Regions from separate parts of the Comamonas thiooxydans genome, predicted to be linked through region 2. Evidence: riboswitches for the same ligand, from Rfam matches in the RefSeq annotation. Region 2 holds a riboswitch; the other holds the start of a gene.
The links. Region 2 has a riboswitch for manganese ahead of CTR2_RS13445 (manganese efflux pump MntP). Riboswitches for the same ligand answer to the same signal wherever they lie in the genome.
Positions count from the first base shown of each region.

Region 1: another riboswitch for manganese. It lies ahead of mntP (manganese efflux pump MntP); the one in region 2 lies ahead of CTR2_RS13445 (manganese efflux pump MntP).

Region 1 covers NZ_AP026738.1:2,658,290-2,665,731, reverse strand. Annotated here, with positions in the region: gene CTR2_RS12240 (helix-turn-helix transcriptional regulator) at 102-1,232, opposite strand; gene mntP (manganese efflux pump MntP) at 1,650-2,219, opposite strand; yybP-ykoY riboswitch at 2,239-2,402, opposite strand; gene CTR2_RS12230 (phosphoethanolamine transferase) at 2,714-4,450, shown strand; gene CTR2_RS12225 (hypothetical protein) at 4,675-5,049, opposite strand; gene CTR2_RS12220 (hypothetical protein) at 5,332-5,628, opposite strand; gene CTR2_RS12215 (acyltransferase family protein) at 6,150-7,361, shown strand.
Region 2 covers NZ_AP026738.1:2,928,755-2,936,196, reverse strand. Annotated here, with positions in the region: gene CTR2_RS13470 (heavy metal translocating P-type ATPase) at 1-947, shown strand, start outside; gene CTR2_RS13465 (hypothetical protein) at 1,007-1,189, shown strand; gene CTR2_RS27550 (double zinc ribbon domain-containing protein) at 1,117-1,269, shown strand; gene flgB (flagellar basal body rod protein FlgB) at 1,452-1,835, shown strand; gene CTR2_RS13455 (phosphatase PAP2 family protein) at 1,969-2,718, shown strand; gene CTR2_RS13450 (diacylglycerol kinase) at 2,687-3,088, shown strand; partial or broken gene CTR2_RS13445 (manganese efflux pump MntP) at 3,785-4,340, opposite strand; yybP-ykoY riboswitch at 4,360-4,524, opposite strand; gene CTR2_RS13440 (IS3 family transposase) at 4,739-6,277, opposite strand; gene CTR2_RS13435 (heavy metal sensor histidine kinase) at 6,481-7,442, opposite strand, start outside.

The DNA of each region.
Region 1 (7,442 bases), 270 kb from region 2:
TCACATCAGCGAAATAGACTAGGCGGTTTTCTGTAGCGTGTGAAAGCCAATCCGGCGCACTCAATGGTGCACACGTAGTACTTCACACCATGATGCAGCGCTCAGCCGAGGGAAAGGACGCTGTTCAGCAGGGTTCGAACCAGTGTCGCCTGACGCGTGGCTCCTGTCTTAGAGAATATGGCGCGCAAATGTGCACGCGCCGTGTTCTTGCTGATACTCAGCACTTCCGCCGCCTCCTCAATCGTGGATCCATTGGCTAACGCAAGTGCCAATGCTGCCTCAGCAGGCGTCAAGTCGAACAGCTTGCGCATGATTTCGTCTGAAGCCTGCGATTTGCGATCGGGGTCGCGAACGAAGATTGCGCAAGCAGGTCGGCGCGCATTGTCTTCAGACCATTCATTGAATGCAATCTTGCGGACCAGTACACCTAGTTTGGCTTTGCCGGAGGGCCGGGTAACCGACATGGCTTGCACCACCCCAGGTGCATGCCCGGCTCGCTCATCCAGCGCTTGCTGAATGAGCGTCTGCAATTTTCGATTTTCCGGCGAGAACGAGATTTCAAGCACATTGTTTTTTCTTTGAAGACCGTCTTTCTCGGCGATGATCTCGTTCGCAGCAAAGTTGGTCTTCATGATCGAACCGCTTTCGTCCAGAATGACCATTCCGACCAGCATGCGATCGAAGGTGCTGGCGTAAAGCGTTCGTTCGGACTCAACAACGTTGAATTTCGAATGCAACCGGACCGCGCGTTTCAGATGAGGCAGCAATGCGCTGCAAACGGCTTTGTCACGCTTGCTAAAGCTTGAGGAATCATGACTGCGACACACACGCAGGCGACATTCAACGCCGTCTTCCGTATGCAAGTCTGCCCCCATCATGTAACCGACATCGAACGGCTTTTGGAACTGCTGGTACATCTCGCTCTGGCGCCAAAAGTTTTCACCGAGTAGTTCATCCACGGTAATCATCCGATCGGCCGGGAGATTCACAAATGGGTCAAGCGCATAGTAATAGTTGCTGTAGGAGGCTTCGCCAGGGAGTACCGTGCCTTGAGCCGACGCATGGACCATGAGGCCGGCGCGCCCGCAAGCCGGCGAACGCAGAATGAGTGTCACGTAGTTAGCACCAAGCAGCCCGCGAATTGCCTCCAGCGCACCAGCCCAAGGTATGGCGTCCATCGGCCCCTCGTAGATCATCGCAACTAACTTGCTGAACTGTTCGATGGTCAGCATTGATTCGGCGAGGAAAGCTGCCTCATCCTGGTGATTTATCTGCACTTGCTCATCTCCTTTTGTGTTGCTCGCCCTATGAGCCCCCTTTGGTGGCCGCGAGGAGGGCCGGAGTATTGAGGCGATGCCTTTGCGGTGTAAGAACGCGCTTCCCTCGCAAGTGTAGAAGAGCAGCGATGCAAGGCCGAGGTCTGCAGGCCAAGGCTGAGACCACAACGGGTCGTTCTGAGACGGTCGCCTACCGGCCAGTAGCAGTCCTTGGAGCTGTTCCTGCCATGGACTGCTTTTGGCTGCGTGAGCGGCCTGTCGCCGGATGGCAACTTGATGGGGCAACGCGATAATCCACGGGCACCCATCAGCGGTCCTTCGTGACGGCCAGCGATCAAGCCATAGCAGACATCCGAATTTGCATCACTTGATTTAAATGGCGGTCAAATGCTCGTACAGGACGATCGATCCAATGCTGATCAGCAGCACGCCACCGACGGCCTCGGCCCAACGTCCAGCGATGTTTCCCAGTATGCGTCCGACCATTACTCCTATAGTCACCATGGCAAATGTTGCAAAGCCGATAGCAAGAGCAACGGTGGTGATGCTCACATCCAGAAATGCAAGTCCTACTCCCACGGCCATGGCATCAATGCTCGTTGCAAATCCAGTTGCAACTAATAGCCAGAAGCCATGTCGCGCTGGCTTGCTGAGCTCTTCACCATCAGGGACTTTGATTGCCCCGATCAACATTCTTCCACCTAGCACCAGAAGCAGCACAAAGGCGATCCAGTGGTCCCAGGCCTTGACGTAATCTGAAGCCGCATAGCCCAGCGCCCAGCCTACCAAGGGTGTGATGGCTTCGATGACACCGAAGATGGCGCCAGTCCTCAATGCTTCAGACCAGCGTGGTTTGAGTAGCGCAGAACCTTTGCCGACGGCTGCGGCAAAGGCATCGGTGGACATGGCAAAGGCCAGGAGCAAGATAGAAGCGGCATTCATGGGGAATTCATTCTTAACGGTCGGGCATGAGCACAACGGCATCTCACCGCGGCCCGAGCTCGTCGCGATGAAATGCCGATGGTCTCGCCAACCGAAGAACGGATGCATACGCCACAGCAAACTGAATGCTGAGTATGTTGACGTATGCGCTTCCAGGGCGGAAGCAGGCTACTCCCCAAGGGGACTGCAGTTTACAAGAGCATCAGAATGCAAGGCGCATGCCCATGATGCTGTCCCGAGCTTTCGAAACGAATCGCATTTGCTGCGGACAAGCGTTTTCGCTGATGAGTCTTTCCCCGTAAGCAGAAGCAGCACACGGCGTAAAGCGGTCTTAGATTTTTCATCTAAAAAGCTTCCGACAACGATGCTTTGCGATGGAACAAAAAGTGCTAGCATCGCGCCGCTAGCGCCGACTTCAGCACCAAAGACACATAACTCCGCAGAAGTATTCGCCCACCTGATTCACAAGGCAGGTCGAAAAGCTATTGCGTTCGATGCAGCAAGAAAGCTCGGGGAGTGAAGCCATCATTCCTCCAATGCTTGAAGAGCATTTTGCTGCGGTAGTGGAACTTCATGAGTCAAGTGTCTTGTCCCAAACATCTATCCCCTGTGATTCCCCTGCGTCTCACGGCATGCGCGTCTCCTGGACAGCGCTAAGCGGCTTGGCCGCCATTGCCCTGTTCTTCATTGTTCTGGGACATGACGGCCGACGTGTTGCGCAGCTCCTGATACTCATGGTGCCTGTGCCCGTCGGCCTGGCCTGGCCGATGCGCAGCCCTGCATGGCTCAGGGCGCGACGTTGGCTTTCCTTTGCCTGGGTGATGCTTTTTGCATTGGACGGCACCATGCGTGCCTATCTGATGGAGCTGTACCAGTCCTCTCCAGAGGGTGCCATGGTGATCGGCGCGATGGCCAATACCAACTGGCGTGAAAGCTCCGAATATCTGTCAATGCACTGGCGCAGTGTCGTGCTGATTTGCTGCGGCCTTGCCTTGCTAGCTTGGCTGGTGTGGCATCTCACGGGGCGAACGATATTGGCTACCTTACGCAGGGACAGAAGGCTGGCAGTGCTTTCTTTGGTCGTGGCCCTTGTATGTGCGCTGGCCTATTCCAGCAAGCCTTGGCGCAGGTTGCATCCTGCGATTTTCTGGACCCAATGGGTACTCTCCGCTCAAAAACTGAAAGCCAGTCTGGCCAACCAGCATGAGGAACGAGCAAGACTGCTGGATCGCGCCATCCAAGCAAAGCCTTTGCTGGCGAATGCCGGGCCATCCACCGTCGTGCTGGTGCTCAGTGAAAGCATCAATAGAGACAACTTGTCGCTCTATGGCTATGACAGACAGACAACGCCCCAGCTTCAGGAGCATCAAAGGACATCTGGGGCCCAGATGACCGTGCTGCGCAATGCATGGTCTGTGGATGCCAGTACTCTGCCCGCAGTGCGCAACTTGTTTGGCTTCGGTGCCCCAGGCTCGACTGAGTCCCATCATCTGGTCGCGCTTGCTCGAGCATCGGGCTACAAGGTCTGGTGGATCAGCAACCACGACGATGTTGGAATCGAGCAGCAGCATGCCAGACTGGCTGACATCGTACAGATGGTGAATCGCACTCCTGGGCGCTCCTCTGTGTCTTTGGATGGAGAAATGGTCGATGAACTGAAGACGGCTCTGGATGCGCCCTCCGAACGCAAGTTCATCGTGGTTCACATGCTGGGCGCCCACCCGCACTACAGCCTGCGCTACCCCAAGGGCCAGAACCCCTTTGATGATGAAGCAGATGCGATTGATGCATCGCTGAAGAACAAGGGCACCTCCTTGTGGGTGCGCCGGCAACGCCAAGAATATGATGCGGCGCTGCTTTATCACGATTATGTGGTGGCGGAAACACTGCGCCTCACCCAATCAGCTGCCTTGGCAAAAGGCAAGGTGGCATGGATGTATCTCTCTGATCATGGCCAGGAAGTGGGCCATGTCCGCAACCATGCGGGACACAGCAAGAGCACCGAGGCCGGCTACCGTATTCCGGCAATTATCTGGCGAGCCCCCTCTTCGCCAGACCTGCCTGAAGACGTTGCAGAGAGGCCCTTTCGCTCCGATTGGGCCGCATGGACTATCGCGGATCTGCTGGATATACGCTGGAGCAGCCAATCCCTTGAGCGCAATGTCTTGAGCAAGACCTACCGGTGGGAAGAGCCGCGCCTGCCAATGCCTGTGAGCTCTTTCACCAGGTGACTTTTTTACAGAATGAAAAACTGCTTCTGGCCGAAGCCAGGCCTAGCTACTTGTGAGCGCAGCACCACAAAGTGGACCTTCGGGGCTGCGCCTTGAGCGTCCGGTTTAGGCTAGGCAGCCAGCGAGTGCGGTCCGTCGTCAGTCGGCCAGAAGCAGACAGCCGCAGAGCATTTCCGAACCATAGCTTCAGGGTGGTTGCAGTCGGTCAAGTCAGATGGTTTTTCTCAGGAAGTTAGGACAGGGTTTGCGCTGTATTCGCCTTTTGACGCAATGACTTCCACGCCCGCACTATTTGCCATGGAGTCCAAGTACGTATGTCCCGGCTTTTCACTAGCTGCTAGCGCGCGCAATTGATCAGCGAATTGCTGCGCCTCCGACGACGAAACCTTCCACTCAAACAGCACGTCACTTCGACTGAGACTCCCTTCATCATCGGAGGGCACAATCATCAAACCCACATTCACCAGTTTGACGAAGGACGATGTCGCTAGATCGATTGACTGTCGCGCCTCGATGCAATCCGCAAGCAAGTTCAGCGATACTGAATCTCCAAGTATCAGCAAAGTAGGCTCTGCAAAGTCTGCAAGTCCAATATGCATGGTGCTACTACTCATTTTTTGACAGGCGGCAAGCCACCGTGCGGAACGTTAGTCCAAGGAGAACTTTTCCCATCGTGAGCGTTGTGATCCCAGTGATGGTTAGGTCTTGATTATGAAGGGCTCCACCAGCCTAAGGCCCTTCTGTTGGCTGCAGGTCAACTTCAGCTATGGATCGTGAGAAGTCCTTGGTTGTTGGCTACTCCAGCCTGAGTTGCCTGCAGCCGCGAGTGGAAGGCCTGAGCCAAATCGTGTCACGAATCGATTTCGGCTTGCCTAAAAGGGTTAGGCCGCACTTCTCTGTGCACGCCTATATTGCTTAATTTTCTTGTTTTTCCTTGCGGTTGGATACTGACTTAAAACCAAGCACAACTTCAGATCAGCGAGCGCTGCTAGAAGATCGGGTTCAAAGGCATCGGACTGCGCGATTACATTCCGCATCGAGATGCCGAAGTCGATGGAGGCAGACTCAAGTCCAGAGACTTGCCTCATCGCGAGTAGCGCGGAACGGTGTTTTTGGAGGAAAGCGAGAGCCTCCTTTTGTTGTTCTTCAAGAAAGTCAAAGTCTGCTTCACTTGCCATGACGCTCAATCCCGATGTTCGCGCCGGTCGCGCTGTGGGTCGATTTGTTCGGGGCAATCCCTTTCTGAACACAGCACAGGGCGGCGCTGGGCAAAGGCGTTGCAGTTCTTCGACGTCTACGGTGTCGCCAACAAAGTGAATAACGCAGGCCATATGCTGCTCAAACAATCTAGAGTAGTACGTTTCGCAGATTCTGCAGGACGTTCATGCGCTATGTGAACTGTTTTTAGCAGTGTTTTCTGCCGAAATCGGCTCGTGGCCGTAGGCATCTCATGTTCTTGCTGGATGGCTGCTCAGGGTCGAACTGCGACAGCCGCAACCGGCCAGAAGCTGCCGTTCGACATTCTTCAACTGCTGGCTGCTTCAGCCTGAGCTCCGAGGTTCAGTTGAACAACTGAGATGAAGGCAACAGGCCCACTGTCGCTGAGGTGGGCCGTCCAAACACCGACGCCAAACTTGCTCAGGCCATTTGCAGTGAGGCCTGATAGAGTGCCCGAAAGCACCAATTGGGAGAGGTACCAATGATCCACAGCAACGAGAGTCGACAACGCCTATACGCACTCGACAACCTACGCGCTGCAATGATGTGGCTCGGTATCGTTCTGCATGTGGCCGTCATTCACATGGCCGGCCCTTCTCTGCTGCCCTGGCGCGACAACCAAACGACGCCTGCGGCTGACTTGCTGGTTGCCTTCATCCATGCATTCCGCATGCCAGTGTTCTTCATCCTGGCGGGCTTCTTTGTTGCCTTGCTCATCGACCAGCGCGGCCCAACGGCCACCGTGAAGCACAGGTTGCGTCGCTTGGCGCTGCCCTTCGCCGTTTTCTGGCCGCCCTTGTTCCTTGCGTGCTCAGTATTGGCGCTGGTGTTCCTGCATCGCATGGCTCGCGGGACATGGGGCCTGGACCTCGGTCTGTCTCCTATTGAAATGAATGGGTCGCAGGGCGCACCAAATACGCTGCACCTGTGGTTTTTGTGGCTGCTGTTGTGGCTGAGCCTTTTGACGCCGCTGATGCAGATGCTGATGCGCCGGCTTGTACCCAGCACCGGACCGACATTGGGACGCTGGCTCGCCGCCATGGGCCGTACCCCTTGGGGAATAGCTGGGCTGGCAGCTACTTTGGCGGCCGTGGGCCTGCCATACGGCAATGGTCTGGTGAGACCAGGGAACGCCTTTTTTCCGCCCTGGACAGAGTGGGCACATAGCGGCCTGTTCTATGTCTTTGGATTGGTGCTGTACGCCCATAGGCAAGTACTGTTGACGCATTACATGAGGCGCTGGTCCTGGTACGCAGGCGCGGGGCTGGTATTGTTCCTGGCTTCCGGCGTCGTGCTGGAAAAAGTCCCTGCCGAACTTCGTGATGCCATGCCGCTAGAAGCGCGGCTGGCATTTTCCTGGGCTTACAACGCCACCGCTTGGTGCTGGAGCTTCGCGCTTATCGGCGCGTTCTCGACTTACCTTGGCCGGCCAAGTCGCACAATGAGCTACCTGGCAGACAGTTCCTATTGGGTGTATTTGGTTCACTTGCCACTCACCATCGGTTTCGGGGTCTTGCTGTTTGGTCTGCCTTGGCCCGCAGGAGTGAAGATGGTCGCTAACATACTGGCAACGACGGCGCTAAGCTTGGTGACTTACCACTGGCTGGTGCGATTCACTGCCGTGGGAGTGCTCCTCAATGGCAGACGCCAGGAGCTGACGCAAAAAAGAAGTGGAGCGATACCAACCTCCTGATGCCGATGTGTACTGGCACCAGGTAGGGGCCGGGTTTCGCCGTACTGCGGCGGTCAAAGCAACATCACGGCTCGGCTGCAA
Region 2 (7,442 bases):
CGCGCAAGCTTAAGGCAATCGCGCTGGACAAGACCGGAACAATTACCGAGGGCAAGCCGCGCCTTGTGGACTGGTCGTTGGTTGATGCCGCGAGCAGCCTTGATACCGCGGAGTCGGTGGCAGCAGCTCTCGCTGGCCACTCAGATCATCCTGTGTCGCGCGCCATCGCAGCGGGCCTGAAGCCTAACAACGCAGACATTCAGAACTTCACGGCACTTGCTGGACGAGGTGTGCAGGCCGAACTGAGTGGAACAGTCTATGTACTAGGGAATCATCGCTTGATTGAGGAACGTGGCCAATGCTCCTCAGAGCTTGAAGCCACGCTCAAGCGGCATGAAGAATCCGGCCGTACTGTCACATTGCTTGCCGACCCGGAACGAGTCATCGCACTGTTTGCAGTTGCCGACACGATTAAGGGCTCCTCTCGTGAAGCTATATCTGAATTGAAAGCGCTTGGTATCACCCCAGTCATGCTGACTGGAGATAACCAAGCCACCGCCTCTTCAGTAGCCAGTGAAGCTGGTATCGAGCAAGCACGAGGAAACTTGTTGCCGGAGGACAAGCTAGCTGCCATCAAAACGCTCCAGGGCCAATATGGACTCACAGCAATGACGGGCGACGGTATCAATGATGCCCCAGCGCTGGCCCAAGCAGACGTCGGGGTTGCCATGGGTGCCGCCGGTACAGATACCGCTATGGAAGCAGCCGACGTCGTCGTGATGAATGATGACTTGCGAAGGATTGCTGAGACAGTGAAGCTGTCTCGATCCACCCATGCGATCCTTTGGCAAAACATCACTCTTGCTCTTGGCATCAAGGCCGTATTTCTAGTCTTGGCAGTGTTCGGGAATGCATCCATGTGGATGGCGGTATTCGCAGATATGGGGGCAAGTCTCCTAGTTGTAGTCAATGGGCTAAGGCTGCTTGGAAAAGTGCCCAAGTCCTGAATTCGACAGAGAGTTTTCGTGTGCACTAGCTTGAATTGTGAGGATAGTTATGAGCTTTTTTGAACGCCTACTCGGAGGCCATCACCGATCTGGTGGCGATCATCATGGGAATGGTCATCATCAAAAACGGACACCCGCCTCCTACAACGATCCAGGAGTGTCCGGTGGGATCATTTGTCCTAACTGCCGAACTCAAAGCTCTCCCCAAGCACGGTTCTGTCAACAGTGCGGAAGCGGCCTAGCCCCCCAGGCCTGCAACGCATGCGGCGTGCAGATGGCGCTTGGATCGCGTTTTTGCTCAAACTGCGGAAAGTCTGCTTAGAACTTAGGGAGAGCAGATGATCGGCTGGGTGATCTCTGTTCTCCTGAGATCTCAGATTACAAGAAGGTGTCAGAAATGTAATCTTCAGACCATGTAAATGGCTGAATAGTGTCAAAAATGTAATCTTGCTGAGAGGACAACTTCGCTACCATTGAAGCTTCGAAATTTACTAGAAAAATCCTATGGATTCTCTTAGATTCGAGGATGCCGCTCTATATCTTAGAGTTAAGAGGATGGAAGTATTAGCAAGCAATATTGCGAATGCTGACACTCCTGGATACCAAGCGAAAGATATAGACTTCAAGGCTGCGCTTGAAGAGACGCAAAGGCAAATGCTGACAGTGCAGTCTACGAATAAGTCCCACCTTGGGAACATTGCTCCAACATCAATTGATCCTCAGATTGCATTTCGCCCTGTCTCTCAGAATGCAATGGATAGAAATACGGTTGATCTCGATCAAGAGAGGGCATCATTTACAGCTAATGCTATTCGTACACAATTCGCTATGAATCAAGCTGTCGATGAATATGTAGAGATGGGGCAAATGCTGTCGAAATTAGTTTAATTTTATTTAGTTGGTCATTCATAGAGCGCATTTATTTGCGCTCTTTTTTTAATTCTGGTAGTAGAAGAATAAAATTCGCGACAAAGTAGTTGCCAACTATTTCGTTGGTTGAAATAATGAATATTTTCAAAAAGTGACAAGCTGGAAGATGCCAAATAATATAAATAGAGAATTCTTTGTAAATCACTTACTGATTCCGATTACTTTCCTGGCGCTAATTTTTTATTATTTCATGTATCTTGGAGGGGACTTTTTCTTTGCCGAGAAAATATATGCCCTGCAGGGTTATGAATGGTCTTTGAATGATCATTGGGTTACAAACAAATTGCTTCATAAGGGTGGGAAGCATCTGAGCACCCTAGCAATCGTTGTGATCATTGCACTATATATATTTGTACTTGCCTCCAAATCTGAACAGCGGAAAAAATGGCGGTCCCCATTGCTTTACCTGATTTTATCCAGTTTGGTCAGTGTAATTTTGGTGAGCCTTCTTAAGGTATTGACAAATATGGATTGCCCGTGGAACTTAAATCAATTTGGTGGCGATCGCCCTTTTATTGGTCTTTTCGAACACAGGCCTCAAGAGATGGGGAGCGGAAAATGCTTTCCGGCTGGTCATGCGAGCGCTGGCTATGCCTGGGTTGGTTTATATTTCTTCTTTAAGATGATCATCCCTAAGTATCGATGGTTAGGATTGCTGTGCGGCATTATGGTTGGATTGACATTTGGTATCTCTCAACAATTGAGAGGAGCCCATTTCATTTCTCATGACATTGTCACGATTCTCATTTGTTGGTTGATCGCCACTCTTTTGTTTATATTCTTTAGTATCAAGAAATATACTGTTAAAAATGAAAAACAACTCAAAATCCAACATCTTTAATAATATTCAAAAGAATAGAAAAGGATTTTCTAGAGTCTGGCATGCATCAAAGTACTCATGTTCGGGTATAAAAGATGCGTGGCTAGAGCCTGCATTCCGCCTTGAGGTAATATTATTTGTGATTTCGCTTCCATTGGCTCAATTGATTGGGAGATCTATGATGGAAAAATTGCTCCTGATCTCTTGTATCTGGTTTTTGATGATAGTTGAGGTAATTAATTCTGCGATAGAGTCCGCAATAGATAGAGTAGGACTTCAATATCACGAACTTTCCAGGAAAGCCAAAGATTTGGGAAGTGCTTCCGTATTAATGACAATTATTTTTTGTCTGATAATCTGGTCTTCTTTAATTTATAAAAACTTTATTTAATTTTCTGCCTAACAGCTGGAATACATTACAGGGATGCACCTCATGCATCGCTTAACATGCGTCTTCACGCTTACAGGGTGATGCCAACTCTTGTTCGTCGGGCAAAGCGTCCAATATGTCCGCTCATGCCTCACGAAGATTTCACGGATTTCTGCGCGCGGTGAGGCCGGCTGCTTTTTGCCGTGGCATCGTGTTGCCCGTGACGGAAAGACCGATGAAGGTGATCCTGCACTGAGCAGCAGAGCTTTAATTCGATGCAAAGTTTGCAATGCCTGCGATGAGCTTCGCCATATGTATCGCTCCTCCCGGTGGTTTTGAACTGACTGACCAGAGGTCCCCTTGAGTGTTTGAAGCATGTGCCGCGCCTGAGAAACTTGGGCTTGGCGTGATCGCACCTGTGGGCGCAGTGGATGCCCGCCGGTGTAGGCTTGGTGCCGGTCACGCTGGCCGAAGCGGCTCTACCGAACCTTTCTACTTGTGGCTGTACTCCTCTGTGCCACAAAGGGTCCGAGCCTTCATATCTGTGCTGAATTTGCTCTGCTCCAAACAGAAGCGGAGCCAGTTGTAGGCAAGGAAGATACTACTGGCAAGGGCAAAAGTGGACCGCTCCTGCCCTAGCTCACTGCCTACTCTGACTGTACTGAGTGGCCGACCCCACTCGAACTGAAGCCGGCATCTAAATCTCAATCAATTGAATTAGATAGCGACTAAATGTTCGTACAAAATGATCGAGCCAATACCGATCAGCAGGACACCGCCGATGGCTTCGGCCCAGCGCCCAGCAATATTCCCCAGTACACGCCCGACCATCACGCCCAACGTCACCATTGCGAATGTTGCGAAGCCGATAGCGAGAGCAACGGTGGCGATGCTTACGTCCAGAAAAGCAAGTCCTACGCCCACGTCCATGGCATCAATGCTTGTTGCAAATCCAGTTGCAACTAATAGCCAGAAGCCATGTCGTGCAGGCTTGCTGGGCTCTTCACCATCAGGCACTTTGATTGCCCCGATCAACATTCTTCCACCTAGCACCAGAAGCAGCACGAAGGCGATCCAGTGGTCCCAGGCCTTGACGTAATCTGAAGCCGCATAGCCCAGCGCCCAGCCTACCAAGGGTGTGATGGCTTCGATGACACCGAAGATGGCGCCAGTCCCAGCGCGGTTTGAGTAGCGCAGAACCTTTGCCGACGGCTGCGGCAAAGGCATCGGTGGACATGGCAAAGGCCAGGAGCAAGATAGAAGCGGCATTCATGGGGAATTCATTCTTAACGGTCGGGCATGAGCACAACGGCATCTCACCGCGGCCCGAGCTCGTCGCGATGAAATGCCTATGGTCTCGCCAACCGAAGAACGGATGCATACGCCACAGCAAATTGAATGCCGAGTATGTTGACGCATGCGCTTCCAGGGTGGAAGCAGGCTACTCCCCAAGGGGGACTAAAGTTTACAAGCGATCAAAATGCTTGAGGAACATAGCCTTTTTTGAGTTCTGGGCTTTAGAAATGGCTCGCATTTTCAAAGCGCTGGCCTCTAGCAAGAAAGCTACGTCGATACCGCCATTAGGGCTGTCCATGCACTCCCCTGTTGATTTCCACTCAAAACTGACCCGCCGGAGGCTAAGGGGGGTGCGGATAAAAACTTGGACTGGTTTTATGCGGCTAGACCAAGTTCTTGTCGGTATTCCACAGGACTTAAACGTCCCAGAGATACCTTGATACGTTTTTCGTTGTACCAATGAATGTAAGTATCGACAGCTTCAATGAACTGCTCAATCGTTGTTGATTGCCAGTTGCAGGGATAGAACAGCTCTATTTTCAGCCTTCCAAAGAAGCCTTCGCATGCAGCATTGTCTGGCGAGCACCCTTTGCGAGACATCGAGCGAACCAACTTTGCATCATGGACCCTCGAGAGCCAGCCGGGCCATCGGTAGTGAGCTCCACGATCAGAATGAATCACAGGGCGGCTCTCGCTACCTTGAACAGCATCAATGGCCGCATCCAGCATTGTGTTGACGAGATTTGCATTGGGATGAGTCCCAATCGACCAGCTCACCACCAGCCCGTCAAAGCAATCAATGACTGGCGACAGGTAAACCTTACCAGCAGGAATCTGGAATTCAGTAATGTCGGTGAGCCACTTCTCATTGGGCGCAGCAGCATGGAAGTCTCGATTGATGAGGTTTTGAGGGGCAGCACCTATCTCTCCAAGGTATGAGTTATATCTGCGGCGTTTGGGCTTGGCCACGATCAACCCTTCCTGCTTCATCAGCCGACGCACCACCTTCTCTGAGATGCCCGTGCACTCCTTGAGCAAGGATGCCTGCACTCTGCGATATCCATAGCAACGGTAGTTGTTGTCGAAGATCTCGGTGATGCTTCGGCGTACATCCAAGTATTTGTCAGCCAGCTTCAGCCGGGCACGATGGTAAAAATACGAGCTTCTAGCAAGTCCAACAAGAGAAAGTAGTTCTGGCAATTCATACTGCCCGTGCAACGCGTCAACCAGCACAGCCTTATCTTTGTTTGCCAGCCTATGCAGATCAATGTCAGCCCCATTTTTTAAGATTTCATGGGCCTGCTTGAGAAGCTCACGTTCTATCTTCAGCCGCCGAACATCCTGGCGCAATGATTCAACTTGGCGCCTGAGTGCTGCTTCATCCAACACTGGTGATCGCTTTGGACTGTGTTTCATTGCGACAGGGGCACAAGGGCCAAGCAACTGATTTTTCCAGTTGTACAAGGTCCCCCTACATACCCCTAACTTGTCCGCAATCTCCTGTGCACTTGATTGGCGGGAACACAGTTGCACCACTCCCTCACACATCAAGGCATCAGGCTTTGTAGCCGGCCAAGATCTGCCCACTATCGATTTGCTGGTCTCGGGGCAGTCGTGCCGAACCCACGCAGTCAACGTTCCTCGACCCGGGTAACCCAAAGCCCTCATCGTTGCTGCAATACAGCGATCGTGCGCGAGGTAATGAGCAACCGCAACCTGTCTTTGCTGCAGCGAATATTTTGGTGCCCTTGGCGCTTGGCTCGCTGGCAAATCCTGATGCTTCAGGTAGTGCTGATACCAGCCTTTCAATGCGTTCTTGGTTGGGTATCCCAACTGGCGAATTGTGGCTCTGACACGCAAGCCAAGCTTGATGTAAAGCTCAACTGCAAGAATCCTGTCTTCGTATGAGTACATGAACTACCTCCTGGTAGTCCAAGTTTTTGTCCGCATCCCCAGTGGGTCACTTCTGGGTGGAAATCAACAGTCGTGCTCCAGGATTTGCCTGGCTGCTTCATTCTCGAGTTCTTCGAGGTAACGTTGGCAGCTCATAAGGACTCCTGATGGAACGAGGAGGCTCTGAACTAGCTATGAAACTCAGGTCGATCCAAGTTGGAATCTCACGACTGAGATTCAAAGATGTGTGGCGTTGTCTTAGGTGAGGCAGGTAATGAAATCCCAATTTTGGTGATCCCGCTTGAGGATGTCGCGAAAGCGGTACCGCCGTGCATCCGCGCTATAGCCGCAACGATGGCCAGTCCTAAGCCGTGATTGAGATTTGCATGTGCGCGGGACGCATCAGCACGATAGAACCGATCAAACAGGCGTGGCAGATGGATGGGATCGATCTCCGCTCCTCGGTTGATCACCGCAATGCTAACGTTGTCACGTTTGCCATCGGGTGTCTCCACTACGCTTTGGGAGATCTCGATAGTGATCGTTGATCCGGCTTCTGCATAGCGTGAAGCGTTGCCTAAAAGATTGGATAGTGCACGGCGAACCAAACGCGCATCCACAGCAACACTTGCATCTCCATCGATTAGAACTTGAAGGTGCGCTTCTTGAAGCACTGCCTCATGGAACTCGGCCACTTCTGAGGCAAGCTCTGCAAGACTCACTTTGGCGGATCGCCGCGCTTCAGTACCGCGGTCTGCGTGTGACAGAAACAGCATGTCAGCCACGATTCCGGCCATGCGCTGTAGATCCTCTAGGTTGGAGGCCAAGATGTCCTGTAGTTCAACAGCACTACGCGGTTTACGAAGCGCCAACTCGCAACTACTGATCAAGGTGGTCAACGGTGTGTTTAGTTCGTGTGCCACGTCAGCATTGAACGCCTCCATTTGTTGATAGGCGATGGCCAGTCGGTCAAGCAATGCATTGAACTGTGCGATCAATGGTCTTAATTCTTGAGGTTGATGGCTATCATCTAAACGGCGATGCAAGTCTTGCGCAGAAAGGCTTCGCGTTTGATCCACCAGTAGGCGTAAAGGCTTGAGTCCTATGCGAACAAGCCATGTGCTCGCAAATGAGACCAGCAATGCACCCGCCACGGCGGCAATGCCCAGGGTCCAGGCCAGACGAT